Regions from separate parts of the Bradyrhizobium sp. th-b2 genome, predicted to be linked through region 2. Evidence: riboswitches for the same ligand, from Rfam matches in the RefSeq annotation. Region 2 holds a riboswitch; each other region holds the start of a gene.
The links. A riboswitch is a leader RNA that binds a small molecule or an ion and turns the genes downstream of it on or off. The one in region 2 is predicted to bind cobalamin.
Positions count from the first base shown of each region.

Region 1: another riboswitch for cobalamin. It lies ahead of K359_RS0135870 (TonB-dependent receptor); the one in region 2 lies ahead of K359_RS0113245 (TonB-dependent siderophore receptor).
Region 3: another riboswitch for cobalamin. It lies ahead of K359_RS0118490 (DUF1636 domain-containing protein); the one in region 2 lies ahead of K359_RS0113245 (TonB-dependent siderophore receptor).

Region 1 is NZ_AUGA01000046.1:3,472-10,580, reverse strand. It holds gene K359_RS0135895 (hypothetical protein) at 1-176, shown strand, start outside; gene K359_RS0135890 (MBL fold metallo-hydrolase) at 488-1,528, shown strand; gene K359_RS0135885 (ABC transporter substrate-binding protein) at 1,732-2,526, opposite strand; gene K359_RS0135880 (ABC transporter ATP-binding protein) at 2,568-3,341, opposite strand; gene K359_RS0135875 (iron ABC transporter permease) at 3,338-4,381, opposite strand; cobalamin riboswitch at 4,494-4,692, shown strand; gene K359_RS0135870 (TonB-dependent receptor) at 4,801-7,065, shown strand.
Region 2 is NZ_AUGA01000007.1:163,890-170,998, reverse strand. It holds gene K359_RS0113265 (ABC transporter transmembrane domain-containing protein) at 1-1,005, shown strand, start outside; gene K359_RS0113260 (hypothetical protein) at 1,143-1,538, shown strand; gene K359_RS0113255 (amidohydrolase family protein) at 1,748-3,238, shown strand; gene K359_RS0113250 (GTP-binding protein) at 3,240-4,169, shown strand; cobalamin riboswitch at 4,413-4,609, shown strand; gene K359_RS0113245 (TonB-dependent siderophore receptor) at 4,715-6,994, shown strand; gene K359_RS0113240 (peptidase) at 6,997-7,109, shown strand, end outside.
Region 3 is NZ_AUGA01000014.1:136,243-143,351, forward strand. It holds gene cobG (precorrin-3B synthase) at 1-871, opposite strand, end outside; gene cobN (cobaltochelatase subunit CobN) at 868-4,116, opposite strand; gene cobW (cobalamin biosynthesis protein CobW) at 4,116-5,150, opposite strand; gene K359_RS0118490 (DUF1636 domain-containing protein) at 5,147-5,521, opposite strand; cobalamin riboswitch at 5,615-5,826, opposite strand; gene cobO (cob(I)yrinic acid a,c-diamide adenosyltransferase) at 5,863-6,516, shown strand; gene K359_RS0118500 (cobyric acid synthase) at 6,528-7,109, shown strand, end outside.

The DNA.
Region 1 (7,109 bases), on a different contig from region 2:
TGGAAAGCCTGGTCGCGGAGGGCGTGCGGGTCGATATCTGCCTCAACACCGTCGACACGATCGAGCGCGACACCGGCAAGCGGCCGGACTACATCGCCGCCGCCACCCCGGTGCAGGTCGGCGTCGCGCAGATTTTGCTCTTGACCGAGAACGGATACACGCTGGTTCGTCCCTGACGGAGCTGCAGGAGCAGGGCTGGAGCTACGTGCGGCCGTAAGTTCGCTCCCCCCCAATCGCGCATCATACGCCCGTCATCCTGAGGAGCCCGCGCAGCGGGCGTCTCGAAGGATGCACGGCCCCGGTGTCTCCGCGCGCATTTGCTCTCCTCGCGGAAAGACCCGGGCCGTCCACCCTTCGAGACGCCCGCTGCGCGGCTCCTCAGGGTGACGGGACCCGTATCCGCGCGGGGATGGATTTGCTTTGAATCGACCCTATCTATGGAATAATATCCTCCAAGTGACTCGGCCCGGAGAATAGGTAAGCCGTCATGATCTTTCGCCAGCTCTTCGACAGCGTGTCCGGCACCTACAGCTATCTGCTCGCGAGCCGCGCCGGCGGCGAGGCGCTGATCCTCGATCCGGTGCTGGAGAAGGCCGACCGCTACTGCAAGCTGCTGCAGGAACTCGACCTCAGGCTGGTCAAGGCGGTCGACACGCATCTGCATGCCGATCACGTCACCGGCCTTGGCGAGTTGCGCGACCGCACCCAGTGCATCACCATCATGGGCGAGCAGAGCAAGGCCGACGTGGTGTCGATGCGCGTTTCCGACGGCGACAAGGTGACGATCGAGGGTCTTTGCCTCGAGGCGATGTACACGCCCGGCCACACCGATGATTCCTATAGCTATCTGATGGGCGACCGCGTCTTCACCGGCGATACGCTCTTGATCCGCGGCACCGGCCGCACCGATTTCCAGAACGGCAGCGCGCGGGCGCAGTACGATTCGATCTTCAATCGCCTCTTGAGGCTGCCCGAGGAGACGATGATGTTCCCCGCACATGACTACAAGGGCGACACCGTCTCCACGATCGGCGAGGAGAAGCGCTACAATCCGCGGCTGCAGGTCAAATCGATCGACGACTATGTCGAGCTGATGAACAACCTCAATCTGCCGAACCCGAAGCTGATGGATGTCGTGGTGCCCGCCAACATGCATGTCGGCCTGCACCAGGACGAGCTCGCCAAGGAAGGCCTCTCCCTCAGCGCGCGCGACGCTATCTCGAGCCTCGGCCGGCCCGATATCCTGCTGGTCGATTTGCGCGAGAGCGGCGAAAGGACCAAGCACGGCACGCTCGCGGGCGCACTGCACGCGCCCTATCCCGGGATCTGCGCCACCTTGCAGCCCGGCGGCATGCTGCGCGAAGTCGCCGCCGCGACCGGCCGCCGCGTCGTGTTCTTCTGCGCCTTCGGCGAACGCTCGGCGATGGCGGTGGCCGCCGCGAAGAAGGCGGGACTGATGAACACCGCCCATATCGAAGGCGGTATGGACGCGTGGAAGAAGGCCGGCGGGCCGGTGGTGCACGGTTAGTCACGAGACAAATATCGAACCGTCACCCCCGCGCAACGGCTTCGCCGTTGTCGCTGGAGGTGCGAGCCTTGCGGGGCACTTGCACCGCTGGGCGAGCCTCGAAGGGCGACAGCCCCGCTCTGTCCGCAGCCATTTGGAAATATCGGGGCCGTGCATCCTCCGAGACGCGCTACGCGCTCCTCAGGATGACGGATAACGAGGAGTCACCGCGTCACCCGCTGCAGCTCCGCCGTCAACCGATCCAGCGCATCCGCCAGCATCACGCCGCCGCAGACGGTGAGCCGCTCCGGCAGCACGATGCGCTTGCCCTCCGGATAGAATCGCTCCAGCGCCGGATGCAGCAGGAAGGCGCGGCCGTCGTCCTCGGCGCGATCGCCGGCTTCCGACACCAGGATAAAATCCGGCCGTAGTTTCACGATGGCTTCCAGCGAGGCAAATCCGCCGGCGCTGAAGCCGAGCTCGCCGGCGGCGTTGGAAAGACCCGTTGCCGCCAGCAGCGAGCTGATCAGGCTGCTCTCACCCGACACAAAGCCGCGCCGCTCCAGCGGCAGCACGCGATAATGATGACCATCAGCCACCGCCCGCGCCCGTGCGATCGCCGCATCGAGCCGCGCGATCTCGGCCTCCGCGCGATCCGGATGCTGCAGCACATTGCCCATCGCGCGGATCTGGTCCTTCACCTCGTCCAGCGTGCGCGGCACCGTGAACTCGACGAGGTGTAGCCCCTTCGCCTTCAACAGATCGCGCGTCGCCCGCTTGTCGAATAGGCTGACGACGACAAGGTCGGGCTTGTGCAGCAGAACATCTTCGGCCTCGCCGGACAGCCGCGGAAAGTTTCGCGCCTTCTCGGCGGCCCAGGACTGCCAGGCATCGCGCGAAAAACGGCTCAGCCCGAGGATCTGGTCCGGATCGGCCAGCGACAACACGAGCTGGTCGCTGCAGACATTCATCGAGACGATGCGCGGTCCGGTGGCGGATGAGGCATCGCACGACATCATCCATGCCGCCATTGCCAAGGCTGCGAGACACCGCATGCGCATCACACGTCCGCCCACGGCACGATGACGGCCTCGCGTTGAAATTCGGCGCGGTAGGCGCTGACCCGGAACACGCTGGCGAGGACCGCCTCCGACAATGCTTCCGCAGGCGCGCCTTGCGCCGCCAGCCGGCCCTCCGCCAGAACCAGCACGTGATCGGCAAAGCGCGCGGCGAGCCCGAGATCGTGCGTCACCACGACGACCAGCACGCCGGTGTCGGCGACGTTGCGCAGCTTCTGCATCACGTCGATCTGGTGGCGCGGATCGAGCGACGCGGTCGGCTCGTCGGCGAGGATCACCGGCGCCTCGACCGCCAGCACCCTCGCCAACGCGACGCGGCTGCGCTCGCCGCCGGACAGCTCGGTGACGCGGCGGTCGCTGAATTCAGTGACGTCGACCGCCTGCATCGCCCGCAGCACGGCCTCCATGTCCTTCGGCGACAACCGCGCCGGATCGGTCGCGCCATGCGGATAGCGGCCGAGCGCGACGATGTCGCGCGCCGGCAGCGGCCAATGCACCATGTGCCCCTGCGGCAGATAGGCAAAGCGTTTCGCGCGCTCGCGCAACGATAGCGCCGCCAGCGCATCGCCGCCGATCCGGATCTCGCCATCGGACGGGATCAATCCGGCGAGCGCGCGCAGCAGCGTGGTCTTGCCGGCGCCGTTCGGGCCGACCAGCGCGACCAGATGGCCTGATGCCAGCGACAGCGACACATCGTGCAGCACCTTGCGGCTACCGAGCGACGCATTGAGCGCGATGGCGGAGAGCAGCGTCATGCCACGCCTCCGCCGAGCGCGCGGCGTTCGCGCATGATCAGATAGAGGAAGAACGGCACCCCGATGATCGAGGTCAGCACACCGACCTTGATGTCGGAGGTCGAGGGGATGATGCGCACCGCGATATCGGCCGCGAGCAGCAGCGCCGCGCCGGTGAGCGCGCTCGGCACCAGCAGCCGCGCCGGATCGTGACCGATCAGGGGACGCATCAGATGCGGCGCGAAGAGCCCGATGAAGCCGATCGTGCCGGTGACCGCGACCGCGCCGCCGACGCCGAGCGCAACGCCCGCGATCACGAAGAGCCGCAGCCGCCCGACATCGACGCCGAGGCTCTGCGCCGCCTCCTCGCCGAGCGTCAGCGCACGGAACGCGCTCGCCTGGCTGAGCAGGATCGCGGCACCCGCGATGATGAAGGGCAACGCCAGCGCGACATGCTGAAAGCTGCGGTCCTCGAGCGAGCCGAGCAGCCAGAACGCGATTTCCAGCACCACGAAGGGATTGCTGGAGAGGTTCATCACCAGCGCGGTCGCAGCTCCCGCAAAGCTCGAGATCGCGAGCCCCGCGAGGATCAGAATCAGCAGCCCGGCATTGCGGCCGGCGATCGCGAGCAGCGCGAACACCGAGCCGAACGCGGCGATGATCGCCACCACCGGCAGCGCGTAGGAGCGCACGTCGGCCAGGCCGAGCGCGATCACCAGCACCGCGCCGAACGCCGCCGATTGCGGCGCGCCGAACAGCGACGGCGAGGCCAGCGGATTGCGCAGCAGGCCCTGCAGCGCCGCGCCTGACAGCCCGAGAATGCCGCCGATTGCGAACGCCAGAATGGTGCGCGGCAAACGAATTTCGCGCACGATCACCTGCGCCACGTCGCTGCCGCCGCCGAACAGCGCCTCGGTCACCGCGAGCGGCGACAGCCGCACCGGCCCGATGCCGAGCGAGATCACGCACAGCAGCGCCACAAGCGCGAGCAGCGCCGCGGTGGCGCCCCACCGTCGCCGCGCCGCGACCTCGGCCGCCAAGGCAAAATCCTGCACGCTCATTGGATCCATGCTCTTACAGCGATCGCCGTGGCAGACAAGCGACACTCGATAAAAACCGTGGCCGCCCAGCCATTGCCCGACTTCCGCCGGATTGACTTTGCTGCCCGGCCGAACCCTAGATGAACATGACGGTTCTTTAGCGAGATGAAAAGGGAATGCGGTGCGGGGAAACTTCCCCAAGGCCGCGGCTGCCCCCGCAACTGTATGCGGTGAATCCTTCGTCACAGGCCACTGGGAATCTCGGTCCTGGGAAGGCGACGAAGGGTAACGACCCGCGAGCCAGGAGACCTGCCGTCAGCCGTGGTCACACGCGAAGATGCCGGTCGGGGAGTACAGGCATGAGCTTCACCTGAGGCTGTTAGCACGATGGTGAGACTGGTTCGCGGTGACGTGCCACTGACGTTACCGAGGTCTCGCTTATGCTCACTTTCTCTTTCCATTGGCGGCGCACGCTGCTGCTCGCGACGACGATGCTCGCGCCTGTATTTATTGTCTCCGCCGCGCGGGCGCAGCAGGCGCCTGCTCCCGATCAGCTACCGACCATCGAAGTCACCAAGCCGGGCGATCAGAACGTCACGCGCGCCAGGCCGGCCGCGGACGAAGCGCCGGCGCCGCGCCGCCCGGCGACGGGCACCGCAGAGAGCACCAATGTGGGCGGCGGAAGCGGATCGGGCACCACAGGGACAGGCACGGCCACCGGAACGGGCGGCACCAGCGGCGGCCGCCAGTTCGCCGGCATTGTCGGATCGTCCTCGGCCCTGATCACGGCCGACGACATCGCGCATTCGCCGGTACAGTCGCTGCCTGAAATCCTCGCGCAGGTGCCGGGCGTGCAGCTGCAAACGCTCTATGGCGGGCCGAACGGCGCCAAGACCGCGGTCGACCTGCGCGGCTTCGGGGCATTCGCCACCGACAACACGCTGTTCCTGCTCAACGGCCGCCGGCTCAACGACGTCGACAAGGCCGGCTTCGACCTCACCACGATCCCGCTCGATTCGATCGCGCGCATCGAGATCACGCGCGGCAACAGCGGCGCCGTGCTCTACGGCGACAATGCGGTGGGCGGCGTCGTCAACATCATCACCAAGACCGGCGTCGGCGGTCCGCCGACGACGATGAGAGCCGAGGCGGGATATGGCTCGTTCAACACCCGCATGGCCGCCGTCTCCGCGGCGCTCAATGCGGGACCGTGGTCCACCTCGTTCTACGGCAACGGCATCAAGTCCGACGGCTACCGCGTCAACAATGCGCTCGACCAGCGCAACGCCGTCGGCAGCATCAACTACACCACGCCCGATCTGACCGCCTTCCTCACCGTCACGGGCAGCGACCAGAAGCTCGGCCTGCCCGGCGGGCGGCTGGTCGATCCGTCGATCGGGATCAACGAGCTGCAAACCGACCGCAGGGGCAGCAGCACGCCGTTCGACTATGCCAACCAGCAGACCGCCAGCGTCACCGCCGGCTTCACCAAGACGCTGATCAACGGCGTCGACCTGATCGTCGACGGCGGCTGGCGGCAGCGCGATACCCAAAGCGGCTTCTTCGGCACGGTACCGACCATCAGCTTCGCCTCGACCTACAACGATGCCGCGCTGGAGACCTGGTCGCTGACGCCGCGGCTCAGCGTCAAGAACGTGATGCTGGGGATGCCGTCGACGATCCTGACCGGCATCGATTATTACGATTCGACGTTCCGTCAGGCACGCGGCGCGTTCCAGGGCGTCGACCCCTTCCACATCTACAATATCGAGCAGCAGAGCGTGGCAGGCTACTGGCAGCACACGCTCGGATTGCTGCCGACCACCGACTTCGCCTATGGTGCACGCGTCCAGAATACCAGCGTCTCGGCGCGTGATCGCTACGACCCGAATGCGCCGTTCGCCTTCGACACGCAGGCGTCGCCGCTCGACAGCAACGAGACGCAATATGCGCTCCATGTCGGCGTCGAGCATCGCTTCACCGACACATTCTCGGTGTTCGGCCGCGCCGCGCGCGCATTCCGCACGCCCGACGTCGACGAGCGCGTCGCATCGGGTCCGTCATTCGACCCGCTGACCTTCCTGCCCATCGCGCAGAATTTTGCGCTCAAGACCCAGACGTCGGAAGACGTCGAGGGCGGCTTCCGGGTCAGGACCAACCGCTTCCAGGTCCAGACCAGCGTCTATCTGATGGATCTCGAGAACGAGATCCATTTCAACCCGGTGCTGTTCTACAACGTCAACCTCGATCCGACCCGCCGCTACGGCTCGGAAACCAGCGCCTCGCTCAAGGTCAGCGACAGCGTGACCTTGCGCGGCGGCATGGCGATCACCCGCGCGGTCTTCCGCGAAGGCATCTGGGCCGGCAACGACGTGCCGCTGGTGTCGCGCTATACCGGCAATGTCGGCGTGACCTGGAATATTTGGCAGAACTATCTGGTGTTCGACGCCACCGCGCGCGCCTGGAGCTCGCGCATCATGGACAACGACCAGGCCAACACCCAGAGCCGGATTCCCGGCAACGCCACCGCCGATATCAAGCTGAGCGGGCAAATTGATCGCTTCTTCTGGTCGCTCAGCGTCAACAACCTGTTCAACGCGCTCTATTACGACTACGCCATCGCGAGCTCGTTCACGGATGGCCGCTTCTCGGCCTATCCGCTCCCGGGCCGCACCTACATGGTGAAGGCCGGCGCAACGTTTTAGAGCGTGATCCGGCGCGGCGGGTGTGACGCCGCAGCGTCGTCTCT
Region 2 (7,109 bases):
CTGATCGTCATCTTCATCGTGTTCGCCAGCGTCGTCGTGATCCTCTGGGTCGGCTCGCACGACGTGCTGGTCGGAACCATCAGCCCCGGCCGGCTCGGCCAGTTCATTCTCTATACGGCGTTCGCTGCGAGTGGCCTCGGCCAGCTCAGCGAGGTCTGGGGCGAAGTCTCGGCCGCGTCGGGCGCCGCGGAGCGGCTGTTCGAGATTCTGCGCATCAGGCCGGAGATCGCCGCTCCCGCCGCGCCGCGCGCGCTGCCGCAGCCGGCGCGCGGCGATGTCGGCTTCGACAATGTCAGCTTCGCCTATCCGACCCGGCCCAACGCGCTTGCGGTCGATGGCGTGTCGCTGAAGGTCGGCTCCGGCGAGAAGGTCGCGATCGTCGGCCCCTCCGGCGCCGGCAAGAGCACGCTGTTCCACCTGCTGCTGCGCTTCTACGATCCGAAATCGGGCACCATCTCGCTCGACGGCGTGCCGATCCGGCAGGCCGATCCCGCCGAGGTCCGCGCGCGGATCGCATTGGTGCCGCAGGATTCCGTGGTGTTCGCCGCCTCGGCCCGCGAGAACATCCGGTTCGGCAGGCCCGATGCCACCCATGCCGAGGTCGAGCGTGCCGCCGATCTCGCGCATGCCACCGAATTCCTGCGCCGGCTGCCCGGCGGCTTCGATGCCCAGCTCGGCGAGCGCGGCGTGACGTTGTCCGGCGGCCAGCGCCAGCGCATCGCGATCGCGCGCGCCATCTTGCGCGATGCGCCGCTGCTGCTGCTCGATGAGGCGACCTCTGCGCTCGACGCCGAGAGCGAAACGCTGGTGCAGACCGCGCTCGAGGAATTGATGCGCCACCGCACCACGCTGGTGATCGCGCATCGTCTAGCGACCGTGCTGTCCTGCGACCGCATCCTGGTCATGGACCAGGGCAGGATCGTCGAGCAGGGCACCCACGCCGAGCTGGTCGCCGCCAACGGCCTCTATGCACGGCTGGCGCGGCTGCAGTTCGAGGGGATCTGAGCCCGCGATCTTGCTAGGCGTTGCCGGGCCGCTTATGCGGCGCTTATGAGATCGCTCGCGCGATCCCCTCGAAAACCTATTGCCGCGCAAGGATAGTCACGCCGCGCCCCGGATCGGGCGCGCGGGGTGTTCGATCGATGCGCAGTGAGGGAGCAAGCGAATCGCAGGGCAAGCTGCTCTGCGCCTGGCAACTCGCCGTGCTGCGCTTCACGGTGACGCTCGACGACGCCGACCGGATGCACGTGCTCGCCGTGGCCGGCGAGCTCGATCGATTGGATGGTGCGGCCGCTGGCTCGTTCCATTTCTTCCGCAGGACGACAGCGGAGCTGTGCCGCGCGATTACCGGTCACGATGCCGATGCGGAGACCGTTGTCCGGCGCTTCCAGATGCAGATCGACAATCCGCGATTGCGGCGGGCCTTCGAGGCGGCGATCGCCAAGGATCGGACGCCGCCGAAGCTCGTCGCGAGCCGGACCAGACCGAACGACGATCTCTGGAGAGGCCTCGCCCCGCGACGGGCGACTGGAACGTAACGGACCTCGCCGCCACTCGCATCGTTGACGCGGCCTTCTCGCCTCGCGCGAAGGACGATTGCGTTACACCATATCGCAAGAATCCCGATCGGAGCGTTGCGATAGATGCGATGCATTTTTGTCTCTTGGCCCCGCTTGGGTCCGGTCGTAAGCCTTAATGAAGGCGGCCGGCCGGGACCGCGGTTTCGGACAATGCGGGGAGTGGCGAGATGGGTGGTTTGGTGATCAGCGGCGGCCGGGTGGTGGATCCGGCGAGCGGCATGGATGCGATCGGCGACGTCGCTGTGGTCGACGGCCGGATCGCTGCTGTCGGCACCGGCCTCGGCGGCGCCGAGCGGCAGATCGACGCCACCGGCCGCGTGGTCGCGCCCGGCTTCATCGATCTGCACGCGCACGGCCAGACCATTCCGGCCGATCGGATGCAGGCGTTCGACGGCGTGACGACGTCGCTCGACCTCGAGGCCGGCGTGCTGCCGGTTGCGTCCTGGTACAAGCGCCAGGCCGAGAAGGGCCGGGTGCTGAACTACGGCGCCGCCGCCAATTGGGCCTTCGCGCGGATCGGCGCGATGACCGGCTCGAATTCGGAAAGCTCGCTGGAATCGTTCGGCGCCGCGATGCGGGATCGCCGCTGGATCGAGAACGTGGCGACCGATGGCGAGGTCGCCGGCATCCTGGAGCGTCTTGCCAACGGGCTGAACGAAGGCGGCATCGGCATCGGCATTCTCAACGCCTATGCGCCGGGCGCCGGCGTGCAGGAACTGACCGCGGTGTGCCAACTGGCGGCCGCGCGTGCGGTGCCGACCTTCACCCACGTCGCCTACATGTCCCGCATCGATCCCGAGAGCGCGGCCGAGGCCTATATCCGCCTGATCGGCTATGCCGGCGCCACCGGCGCGCATATGCACATCTGCCACTTCAACTCGTCGAGCAAGACGGATATCGAACGCTGTGTTGCGCTGATCGCGAAGGCGCAAGCGCAGGGCTTGCCGATCACGGTGGAGGCCTATCCCTACGGCACCGGGTCGACCGTGCTGGCGGCGACCTTCTTCAGCGATCCCAAATTCGAGGAGCGCAACGGCCTCGGCTACGATTCGGTGCAGCGCGTGACCGACGGTCACCGCTTCGGCAGCCGCGAGGAGCTGCTGGCGGCGCAGGCCGAAGAACCCTCCACGCTGGTGCTGTGGCATGTGCTCGATATCGAGAACAACCAGCATCATCGCGACCTGCTCGACATGGCGGTGCTGTATCCGGGCGGTGCGATCGCGTCCGACGCGATGCCGTGGACGCTGTCGGACGGCCGCCGCTACACCGGCGACGCCTGGCCGCTGCCCGATGATGCCACCTCGCATCCGCGTTCGGCCGGTTGCTTCACCCGCTTCATCCGCGAATGGGTGCGCGAGCGCAAGAAAGTGTCGCTGCTCGAGGGCATCCGCAAATGCGCGCTGATTCCGGCGGAAATCCTTTCCGCAAGCACGCCGGCGATGCGCGCCAAGGGCAGGTTGCAGGTCGGAGCCGACGCCGATGTCGTGGTGTTCGACTTTGAGACCTTGAGCGATCGCGCGACCTTCTCCGCGATGAACCGACCGGCGGAGGGTGTGCGGTATCTCGTGGTCAGCGGCCAGCCGCTGATCAACGACGGCGTCCTCGATGTCGCGGCGCGGCCGGGCCGGCCGGTGCGCCGGCCGGTCGCCGGAGGCTGACGTGCCGGTCCCGATCCTGCTGGTCGCGGGTTTTCTCGGGGCGGGCAAGACCACCGTCGTGAACCATCTGCTGGCGCATGCACAAGGGCGGCGCATCGCGGCGGTGGTCAACGATTTCGGCGCCATCAACATCGACGCGGAGCTGATCGCGGGCGCCAGCGACGGCGTGGTGAGCCTGAGCAATGGCTGCATCTGTTGCACGCTGGAGGGCGATCTGCTGCGCACGCTCGCAAATTTGCTGCGGCGTGATCCGCGTCCCGAGTTCATCGTGATCGAGACCAGCGGGATCGCCGATCCCGCCGACATCGTGCGCAACCTGATGGATCCCGTGATCTGGAAGGAAGCGCCGCTGGAGACCGTGCTGTGCGTGGTCGACGCCACGCAGCCTGCGACGATGCTGGACGATGCGCTGCTGCGGTCGCAACTGCGGGCGGCCGATGTGGTGGCGCTGAGCAAGGTCGACCTGGCTGATGCCACCGCGCGTACCGCGATCCGCGACGCGGTACGCGCGGTGCGGCCGGCGGCGGTCGTGGTCGATGCGCTGCATGGCGAGGTGCCGACGGAACTATTGCTTCCGGCGGATATCGATCATTTGCCGGCGCCGCGCGAGACCGCGCCACGACGGCCGGTGTCCGACCGGTTCGAGACGCTGAGCTGGACGTCGGAGCGGCCGGTGCGGTTGCCGCGCTTGCAGCAGGCGATCGGCAGGCTGGCGCCGAAACTCGCGCGGGCGAAGGGATTGTTCGAGACGGTGGAGCAGCCTGGGCGACTGACAGTGTTTCAACTCGCCGGCGGACGCGCGACATTGGCTGCGGGCGGCGTGCCGGCACCCGGCGTGCCGCGCACGCGAATCGTGTTCATCGCCGAGATAGGTGTGCTCTCGCGCGCCGAGATCGATGCGATCATGGCAGGCTGCGTCGAAGCTACCTGAGTTTTCCGTCACCCCCGCGCAAAGGCTTTGCCTTTGTCGCTGGAGGAGCGCGTAGCGCGTCTCGAAGGGTGCACGGCCACCAGCCGGGCCGTCGATCCTTCGAGACGCCGCTACGCGGCTCCTCAGGAGACGGGTTAAGGAGGTCTCCGCGTCAGCGATACAAGCCGTGTGTCATCGCCGCAGCACCGTCCCGCAAAGCACGTGCGCGACAATCGCGCCGAATTGACAGCCCATCCCGCACCACCTATCGTTTCCGCCGACGGTTCCCTTCGGGGATCAAAAGGGAATGCGGTGCGAGGGTAACCCCAATGCCGCAGCTGTCCCCGCAACTGTAAACGGCGAGCCTTTCGTCAATTTGCCACTGGACCATTCGGTCCGGGAAGGCGTCGACAGGCGACGACCCGTGAGCCAGGAGACCTGCCGTCAGTCGTGGTCACACGCGAGCACATCGGGCGGGGGCGTCCTGGTGGGATCGGAGCACTGCCTTTTGGGCAATGCGCCAGTCCGCGTTCGCGGTGACGTGCCACGTTACCGCGGGTCCTTTCATGTCTCCGTCTTCTCCCGTTGCGCGCCGCTGGCGCCTCGGCCTCGTTTGCTCCCTGTCATCGCTGCTGCTGCCGGCTGAAGGTGGAGCACAAACACCGCCACCAACCAGGCTCGATCCGATCGAGGTCTCGCCCTCGGCATCCGAAAAGCCCAAGCCCGCGGCGCGAAGCAGCAACTCGGCGTCGTCGTCGCGGCCACGCTCCAGACCTGTACCGGCCGCGGCAACCGGCAACACACCGCGCGCCGCAGCGTCGGGCGCTTCGGGATCGGCGTCGCCGACGCTCAACGCCACCACGCCGGGGAGCACCGGCAGCCGTCTGAATCTAACGCCGCTGCAAACGCCGGCGAGCGTCGAGATCATCACGTCGCAGACCATCGCCGAACGCGGCCAGCATAATGTCACAGATGCCGTCACCCAGGACGCGGCCGGGTTCATCGCAACGCCGGCTCCCGGCAATGGCGGCCTGTCGTTCAGCACCCGCGGCTTTGCCGGCAGCAATTCGGTGATGACGCTGTATGACGGTACGCGCTTTTATATCGGCTCGGGAACCCTGACGTTCCCGTACGATACCTGGTCGACGCAGCGCATCGAGGTGCTGCGCGGCCCGGCTTCGGTGCTATACGGCGAAGGCGCAATCGGCGGCGTCATCAACGTAATTCCGAAAAAGCCGCTGGGCACGCCCTACAACGAAGCCGAGGTCTCGCTCGACAGCAACATGACGCGGCGGCTTTCGGTCGACAGCACCGGTCCGATCAATCCCAATGTGTCCTACCGGATCAATGCCACCGGCAACATGTCGGACGGCTGGGTCGATCGCGACAAGACCTCGAATGCGGTGGTCTCGGCCGCGGTGCGGGTGCAGGCGTCGGAAAATCTCGCCTTCACGCTCTCCGAGGATTATGGCGACCGCAGCCCGTCGCGCTATTTCGGCACGCCGCTGATCAACGGCGCGATCCAGGACGCGCTGCGCTTCAAGAACTACAACGCGCTGGACAGCACGATCCGCTATCAGGACAGCTGGACCCAGTTCAAGACCGAGTGGGACGTCGCCGACGGCATCAAGATCAACAACACGCTCTATTATCTGACCAGCGAGCGGCACTGGCGCGACATCGAGAGCTACACCTGGAATCCGAAGAGCAATCTGATCGATCGCGGCAACTATATCGAGATCTTCCACGACCAGAAGCAGGCCGGCAACCGGATGGACGCGACCTTCAGCGGCCACATCTTCGGCCTCGAGAACCGCTTCGTTGCGGGATTCGACGTTAACCACATCGACTTCACCCACACCAATAACTCGCCGTTTGGCGGCGCGTCGTCGGTCAACCCCTACGTCTTCGATCCCGGATCGTTCTTCGCGACGACCACTGCGACATCGCCCGGCTTCAATGCGATCGTCAATCAATACGCGCTGTTTGCGGAGGATCGTCTGTTGCTGACCGATCAATTGTCGCTCGTCACCGGCGTCAGGTACGATCGCCCCGAGGTCGACCGCACCGACTATCGGACGCCGTCGAACAGTTTTGACGTCGCGCTCTCGGGCGCCAGCTGGCGCACCGGGGTGGTCTATGAACCGATCAAGAACCTCGCGTTCTATGGTCAGTATGCGGTCGGCGTCGATCCGGTCGGCAATCTGATCTCGCTGTCGGCCACGCAAAAGACCTTCCAGCTCGCCACCGGCAAGCAGACCGAGTTCGGGGTCAAGCAGTCGTTCCTGGGCGGGCGCGGCGAGTGGACGCTGGCGGGCTATCAGATCGTCAAGAACAATTTGCTCGTTGCCGATCCGAACAATCCCGTCGGCCTCGCATTGCAGGTCGGCCAGCAATCATCGCGCGGCGTCGAGGCATCGGTCGGACTGGCGTTGGATTATGGCTGGCGTGTCGACGCCAATGTCGCGCTGCTGCAGGCGAAGTACGACAACAACAGCCAGCTGGTGAGCGGAAAGCTCGTCAGCTATGCCGGCAACGTTCCGATCAACGTACCGCAGCAGGTGTCGAACGTCTGGTTGACCTGGGACTTCGCATCCAACTGGTCGGTCTATGGCGGCGTCCAGATCGTCGGCCAGATGTACTCCGACCTTGCCAACACCCAGTTGCGGCCGGGCTACAATGTGGTCAATGGCGGTGTCAGGTGGAAGCCGGATGACCGCACCACGGTTGCGTTCCGCGTCTACAATCTGTTCGACAAGGTCTACGCGGTGACGTCGCCCTATGCCGGGCAGTGGCTGCTGGGCATGGCGCGCACCGCGGAACTCTCCGTCAACGTGAAGTTCTGATCATGCGCAACACTCTGGTCCGGCGAGGGCGGCGATGGCTGTATGTCGTCCATCGCTGGATCGGCATCGCGACCTGCCTCTTGTTTGCGATGTGGTTCATCTCCGGCCTCGTCAT
Region 3 (7,109 bases), on a different contig from region 2:
GATCGTCGGCCTCGGTGACGAGGTCGGCTCCACCAAGCATCTCGCGCATCCCCTCCACCAGCAGCATCCGCCACGGCGTCACGCGGAGAGCCTGTGCATTCCCGGCAAGATGCCGGAGCGTCTGGTGCGGCATGAGCCCGAACGCGACGCCGACCATCGCGCCGGACGGATAGAGTCCGGGAACGGGGTCTGCCGATCGAGCCACCGGCTCCACATCACCGCGAAGGGATCCAGGCAGGCGCGCGCCGCCGGCGAGATGAGCCGCCATCCGTCGCCTCCCTCCCTTGGCTCCGCCGGAGGCGATGAACCATTCGGCCAGCGCCAGCGCGACCGGTACGGCCTCGCTCCGCGTGACGGAAAGCCCGAGCTCGGCGCCATCGGCGCGCAGCAGCAGTCCGCCGTTGCGATCGCGCTCGATCCTGATATCCGCAGACGCGCCAGCCAGCACCCGCTCGCTGCCGTCATCGATTGCGAAACCGAACTTGGTTGGAAGATCGAGCGACACGCCGGCAAGCGCCCGCTCCAACTCGGCCACGAGCACGCGCGTATCGTCGCCGGCGGTCCAGAATGGCGTCACCAGAATGTTGCGCTGCGCCTCGGTGTCCGCATCCGTGTCCAGCAGTTCGAGCTCGGCAAGCCCATCGATCAAAGACGGGAAACCTTCATCGCTGACACCGCGGATCTGAAGATTGGCGCGGCTGGTCAGATCGATCAGGCCATTGCCGTGCCGCGCAGCCAGATCAGCGATTCCCGCCGCCTGCGCCGCGTCGAGCCGTCCGCCGCGCGGACGAATGCGCACCACGAGGCCGTCGCCTGATAGCATCGGTCGCAGTGCGCCGGGACACCAGCCCTTGATCGCAACAGCGCTCATGAGGCCTCCTGCAATGCAGCCGCAATCGAATTGCGCCGCGTCTGCCACAGCGACGCCTCGTGCAACCGGGTGAAGCAGGTTTCGATCGCAGCCAAGGCAGCCGGATTCTCGCGCGCCATGAAGCCGCGAACGTCGTCATTGCCGAGCGTCGCGTCGTAATAGAGGTCGAACAAATGCGGCGGCACCGCGCCCGCAAGATGGGCAAACGCCGCCATATGCTCCAGCGTCGCTGATATCTCGGCGGCACCTCGGAAGCCATGGCGCATCATGCCGGCGATCCAGGCGGGATTGGCGGCGCGCGCACGCACCACCCGTGAGATCTCCTCGGTCAACGAGCGCGCATGCGGTTGATCCGGCCGCGTCGCGTCGAGATGATAGAGCGCCGGGACTTCTGCGCCAATGCGCCGGGCCGCCGCCGCGATGCCGGCCTCATGCGCGGCATAGTCCGCCGCCAGCAGCAGGTCGGTCTCGGGCAAGTCCTGGGTATGGACAAAACTGTCGGCGGCCGCGAGCCGAGCCTCGATGCCGGCGCGATCGGGCCGCATCTCGCCATCGGATGCAAACGCCCAGGACGACGCCGACAGCCAAGCTTCGCCAGCCGCATCGCGCGCCGCCTCGGTGAAGACATCCGGTATCGCGGCGATGCCCGCCCCATAGTGCCCTGGGCGGGGCCCGAACACGCGCGACGCGCGCTGCCGATAGGGATTTTCATCCCCCTCATCGCTGCGTTCAGACAACGCCTCCGTCGCCGCCTCGAACAACTGGGCAAGGGCCGAGAAGACGTCGCGGAACAGCCCCGACACGCGCAGCGTGACGTCGATGCGGGGACGACCGAGCTCCGCCGGCGCGATGATGTCGTAGCCGGCCACACGGCCCGATCCGTGATCCCAACGCGGCGCGATGCCGGCAAGATGCAGCGCCATCGCAAAATCCTCACCGGCGGTGCGCATCGTCGACGAGCCCCAGAGGTCGACGACGAGCCCCTTCGGCCAGTCACCGTGGTCCTGCAGGTGGCGGCGCAGCAGCTCTTCGGCGAGTTTCACGCCCTGCGCATGCGCCGACGGCGTCGGCACCGCGCGGGGATCGACGGCAAACAGATTGCGTCCGGTCGGCAGCACGTCGCGGCGCCCGCGATAGGGCGACCCCGACGGTCCCGGCGCGACGCGCCGGCCGGAGAGCGCATCGCGTAACGCCGCTCTCTCCTCCGCACCGCAGGCGCCCTGCCCGAACACGTGCAGGCCATCGCCGAACTGACTTTCCTTGAGATCGCAGACAAAGCGGTCGATCTGCGGAATCGCCTCGGCAGCGGAGACCGACGCAGCGAGACCGAGATCGTCCTCCAGCCCGGCCAGCCGCGCTTCCTCGCGGATATCGGCAATCAGGCGCTGCCGCCGTGCCGGATCGAGACCGTCAGCGGTCGAATATTCATCGAGCAGGCGCTCGAGCCTGCGCAAGCCTTCCGGCACCGCCGCCTGCGCCAGCGGCGGCGGCAGGTGGCCGATCGTCACGGCGCCGATCCGGCGCTTGGCCTGCGCCGCCTCGCCGGGATCGTTGACGATGAAGGGGTAGATGACGGGCAGATCGCCGATCAGCGCTTCCGGCCAGCACGCGGACGACAGCGCAACCGACTTGCCGGGCAGCCATTCCAGCGTGCCATGCGCGCCCATGTGCACGACGGCATCGATGCGTTGCTGCCTGAGCCACAGATGGAACGCGACATAGGCATGGCGCGGCGTGCGCGACAGATCGTGATAGTCGGCATCGCGATGAGAGACATCGCCGCGCTCCGGCTGAACGGCGATGACGGACTTGCCGCACTGGATTGCCGCGAATTGAAATTCGCCATCACGACAATCGGGATCGTCCTCCGGCGCGCCCCATGCACGCGCGAGGTCGTCCTGAAGCTGTGGCGGAAGGCCGGAGATGGCCGCGCGATACTCGGCCACCTCCCATGTCAGTTTCCGGTGCAAGAGCGCATCGCCCAGCGACGCCACCGGCTCGAGATCAAAGCCCGCGGCCGCGAGATCGGCCCGCAATACCTCGACCGAGGCAAGCGCATCGAGGCCGACAGCATGCGCGATCTGGTGCGGACGGCCCGGATAGTTCGACAGCACGAGTGCAAGTTGCTTCTTCCGCGCGGGCTTTTCCGCAAGATGGCGCCAGGCTGCCACGCGCACGGCAATTGCTGCGACGCGTCCGGCATCCGGCCGATGCGCGAGATGTGCGAACTGCAGATCGGGATCGCGCTCGCTCGCCGACTTGAAGCTGACCACGCCAGCAAACAGGCGGCCGTCAACCTCCGGCAACACCACATGCATCGCGAGATCGCCGGGCGACAGACCGCGCAGCGACTCGGCCCAATCCTCGCGCCGCGCCGTGGACAGAGCGACCTGGAACACCGGACACGATGCGGCATCGAACGGCGTGGTGCCGTCATCGCCGGCCGCGGAAAAGGCGGTCGCATTGACGATGGCGGCGGGTGCGCATTGCGCGAATTGAGTACGCAGCCAATCGGCCACGCCCGCCGCCTTCAACGAGGCGACGAAGACGCCGTAGGCGTCAAAGCCCTTCTCGCGTAGCGCCTCAATCAACGCATCGACCGGTGCCGTGTCGCCCGCCGCGAGATAGGAGCGATAGAAAGTCACCAGTGCCCGCGGCCGGCGATCCGATGCCGGCAGCGCCGCGACAACACCGCGCCGCGGGTCGTAGAGACCGATCTCGGGAAGATCGATCTCGCCGACCACAGGCCCGGCATACAGCCCTGACGCCAGCGCCAATTGTGCGATCACGGCCTGCGCGGCGACAGGCCCGCCCTTGTCGCACAGCACCTTCAGACGACGCAGCGTCGAGACCGGCAAGGTCGAAAATTCATCCAGCCGCAGATCGTCGCGGCCATCGGCTGGCAACACCACCAAAGCGATGTCGCGCTCCTTCGCCAGACGATGCACCGCGGCCAGCCCGTATGACCAATAGGGTTCGCCGCCGATCAGCCGCACCAGGATGCCGCGCGCGCGCGACAGTGTGCGCTCGATATAGGTATCGACCGAGAGCGGATGGCGCAGCTCCGCGAGATTGGCGAGCCGCAGCGACGGCAGCGCGGCGCGGCCCCGCCGCCAGCCGGCCGCGAAGGCGGCGAGATCGCTGTCGGAAAACGACAACACCACGAGATCGGCCGGATCCTGGCCGAGGTCCCTTGGCGTCGCGGTCTCCTCAAGGCCGCGGCTCTCGCGGAAGACGACGTGCATCAGACACCTAGTCGCGCCCTGATCGCAGCTTCATCGATATCGCCGTGTTCGCCGATCACGACCAGCTTCGACTGCCGCGGCCGCGTGCCCCAAGGCATGTCGAACTGATGCCGTACCCGTTCGCCGACGGACTGCACTAGCAACCGCATCGGCTTGCCTTCGACCGCGATGTAGCCCTTGGCGCGCAGCACGTTCTGCTCGCGCGCCAGCCCCTTGATCGAAGCCACCAGTGCCTCGACATCCGAAACCTCGGGAAGATCGATCACTACGGAGTTGAAATCATTGTGCTCGTGTTCGGCTTCGCCATCATGGTGAGACGGCCGCGATGCGAGATCATCCTCTGCGGCGGCCTCGAGTCCCAGGATGACCCGCGCGTCGACGACGCCGTCGACGATCGGCAATATCGGCACCTCGCGCGGCATTTCGGCCGCAATCACCGCTTTGGCCGCCTTGATCCCCTCGGCTCCGGCGAGATCGGCCTTGGTCAGCAGCACGATATCGGCACAGGCGATCTGGTCCTCGAACACTTCGGACAGCGGCGTCTCGTGGTCGAGATTGTCGTCGGCCGCACGCTGTGCATCGACTGCGGCCGGATCCGGCGCAAAGCGGCCGGCAGCAACGGCCTCCGCATCGGCCAGCGCGATCACGCCGTCGACCGTGATCCGCGAGCGGATTTCCGGCCAGTCGAACGCCTTCAGCAGCGGCTTCGGCAAAGCGAGGCCGGACGTCTCGATCACGATGTGATCAGGTCTCACCCGGCGCGCGAGCAACTGCTCCATGGCCGGGATGAAATCGTCGGCGACGGTGCAGCAGATGCAGCCATTGGCGAGCTCGACGATGTTCTCGGCCGGACAATTGGCGTCGGCGCACGACTTCAGGATCTCGCCGTCGACGCCTTCGCTGCCGAATTCGTTGACCAGCACCGCGAGCTTCTTGCCGTTGGCGTTGCGGATCAGATGCTGGATCAGCGTTGTCTTGCCGGACCCGAGAAAACCGGTCACGACGGTGACCGGAACCTTGGCGAGCGTAGTCATTCTGCGGCCTCCGGCACGACGGCAAGGGGTGGGATTCGAGCGAGCGATTGCTTGCGAAAGATTTCCGGACGGCTGCGCCACGGCACGATGCCGTCAGGCGCCGCGGCATAGGCGGTGGCGCCCGCGATCACATCCCTGGCATTGTCAGCGGACAGGCGGCCGTAGACGTAGGACCACCGCCCCGGCGCACTGAGCGCGACCGAGCAACCCTGGCTGCACGCCGACAGGCATTCGACGGGAACAAGATTGACGTCATCGGGCACGCCGGCCTCAACAAGCGCGGCATACAGGCGCGCACCGGGCGCGAGCTCACCTTCCGCCAGCGTCTGGCCGGCGCGGCAGGTGATGCAGACATGAAGTGTAACGCTCATCGCCCATCCTGGATTAACAGCGGGAGGCGAAGAGGCACACGAACCGTTGTGAATGGGTTCGTTTCCCCGTCGCGGAACACCCCGTCCGCCGGTCTCACAACACGTTGCGTTGGCAGGTCTCCCGGCTTGCGGAGCAGGATTTCTCCCTCGATGCCCACCTTCCCGATTCTCGACAAGGAATCAGTGGCTTTGGGCATCTCTCCGGTCACGGTCGCGGGGGCGGCTGCTTTTCAGGCCCACCTTGAGCCCTATCGCATTCCCTCTTCGCCTGTCGTAGGACAGGAACCAACGCGGGCCCACCATTCGTCCGTGGCTCGAACTTGTCAAGCCGAAGGAACGTCATGATTTCTGAAGAAAACGGCGCCGAAGACGAGGTCGTCAGCAGCGAGGTTTCGCTGGATGCGCGCCACGCGACCAAGATGGCGAAAAAAAAGGTCGCCCGCGACAAGATCATGGCGACCAAGAGCGGCGAAAAGGGTCTGATCATCGTTCATACCGGCGCCGGCAAGGGAAAGTCCTCCTCCGCCTTCGGCATGATCGTGCGCTGCGTGGCGCATGGCTTCCCATGCGCCGTGGTGCAGTTCATCAAGGGCGCCTGGGATACCGGCGAGCGCCGCCTGCTCACCGGGCATTTCGGAGAGCTCTGTCAATTCCACGCGATGGGCGAAGGTTTTACCTGGGAGACCCAGGATCGCGCGCGCGACATCGCGGCGGCGCAGGCCGGCTGGGAGAAGGCCAAGCAGCTGATCGCAGACCCGAGCTTGCGCATGGTCGTGCTCGACGAGATCAACATCGCGCTGCGCTACGATTATCTCGCCATTGCCGATGTCGTCGACTTCCTGACCACGTCGAAGCCGCCGATGACGCATGTCGTGCTCACCGGACGCAATGCCAAGGATGAATTGATCGAGATCGCCGATCTCGTCACCGAGATGACGCTGGTGAAGCATCCGTTCCGCTCCGGCATCAAGGCCCAACCGGGCGTCGAGTTCTGACTGTTATCGCCATGGCGCGCGCATTGATGATCCAGGGAGCGGGTTCGGACGTGGGCAAGTCGCTCATCGTCGCGGGCCTGGCGCGCGCTGCCAGACGACGCGGCCTGCGCGTCTTGCCTTTCAAGCCGCAGAACATGTCCAACAACGCGGCCGTGACCATCGACGGCGGCGAGATCGGACGTGCGCAGGCCCTGCAGGCGCTCGCCGCCGGTGTCGAGCCGCACACCGACATGAACCCGGTGCTGCTGAAGCCGGAGAGCGATGTCGGTGCCCAGATCATCGTGCACGGCAAACGGATCGCGACCGCACGCGCGCGCGAATATTCCGCTATGAAACCGTCGCTGATGGGCGCGGTGCTGGAGAGCTTTGCGCGGCTGAAGGATCGCGCCGATTTGGTGCTGGTCGAAGGTGCCGGCAGCCCCGCCGAGGTCAATCTGCGTAAGTCCGATATCGCCAATATGGGCTTTGCGCGCCGGGCTGACGTGCCCGTGGTGCTGGTCGGCGACATCGACCGCGGCGGCGTGATCGCGCAGCTCGTCGGTATCCAGGCGGTGATCGATCCCGAGGATGCCGCGATGATCCAGGGTTTTCTC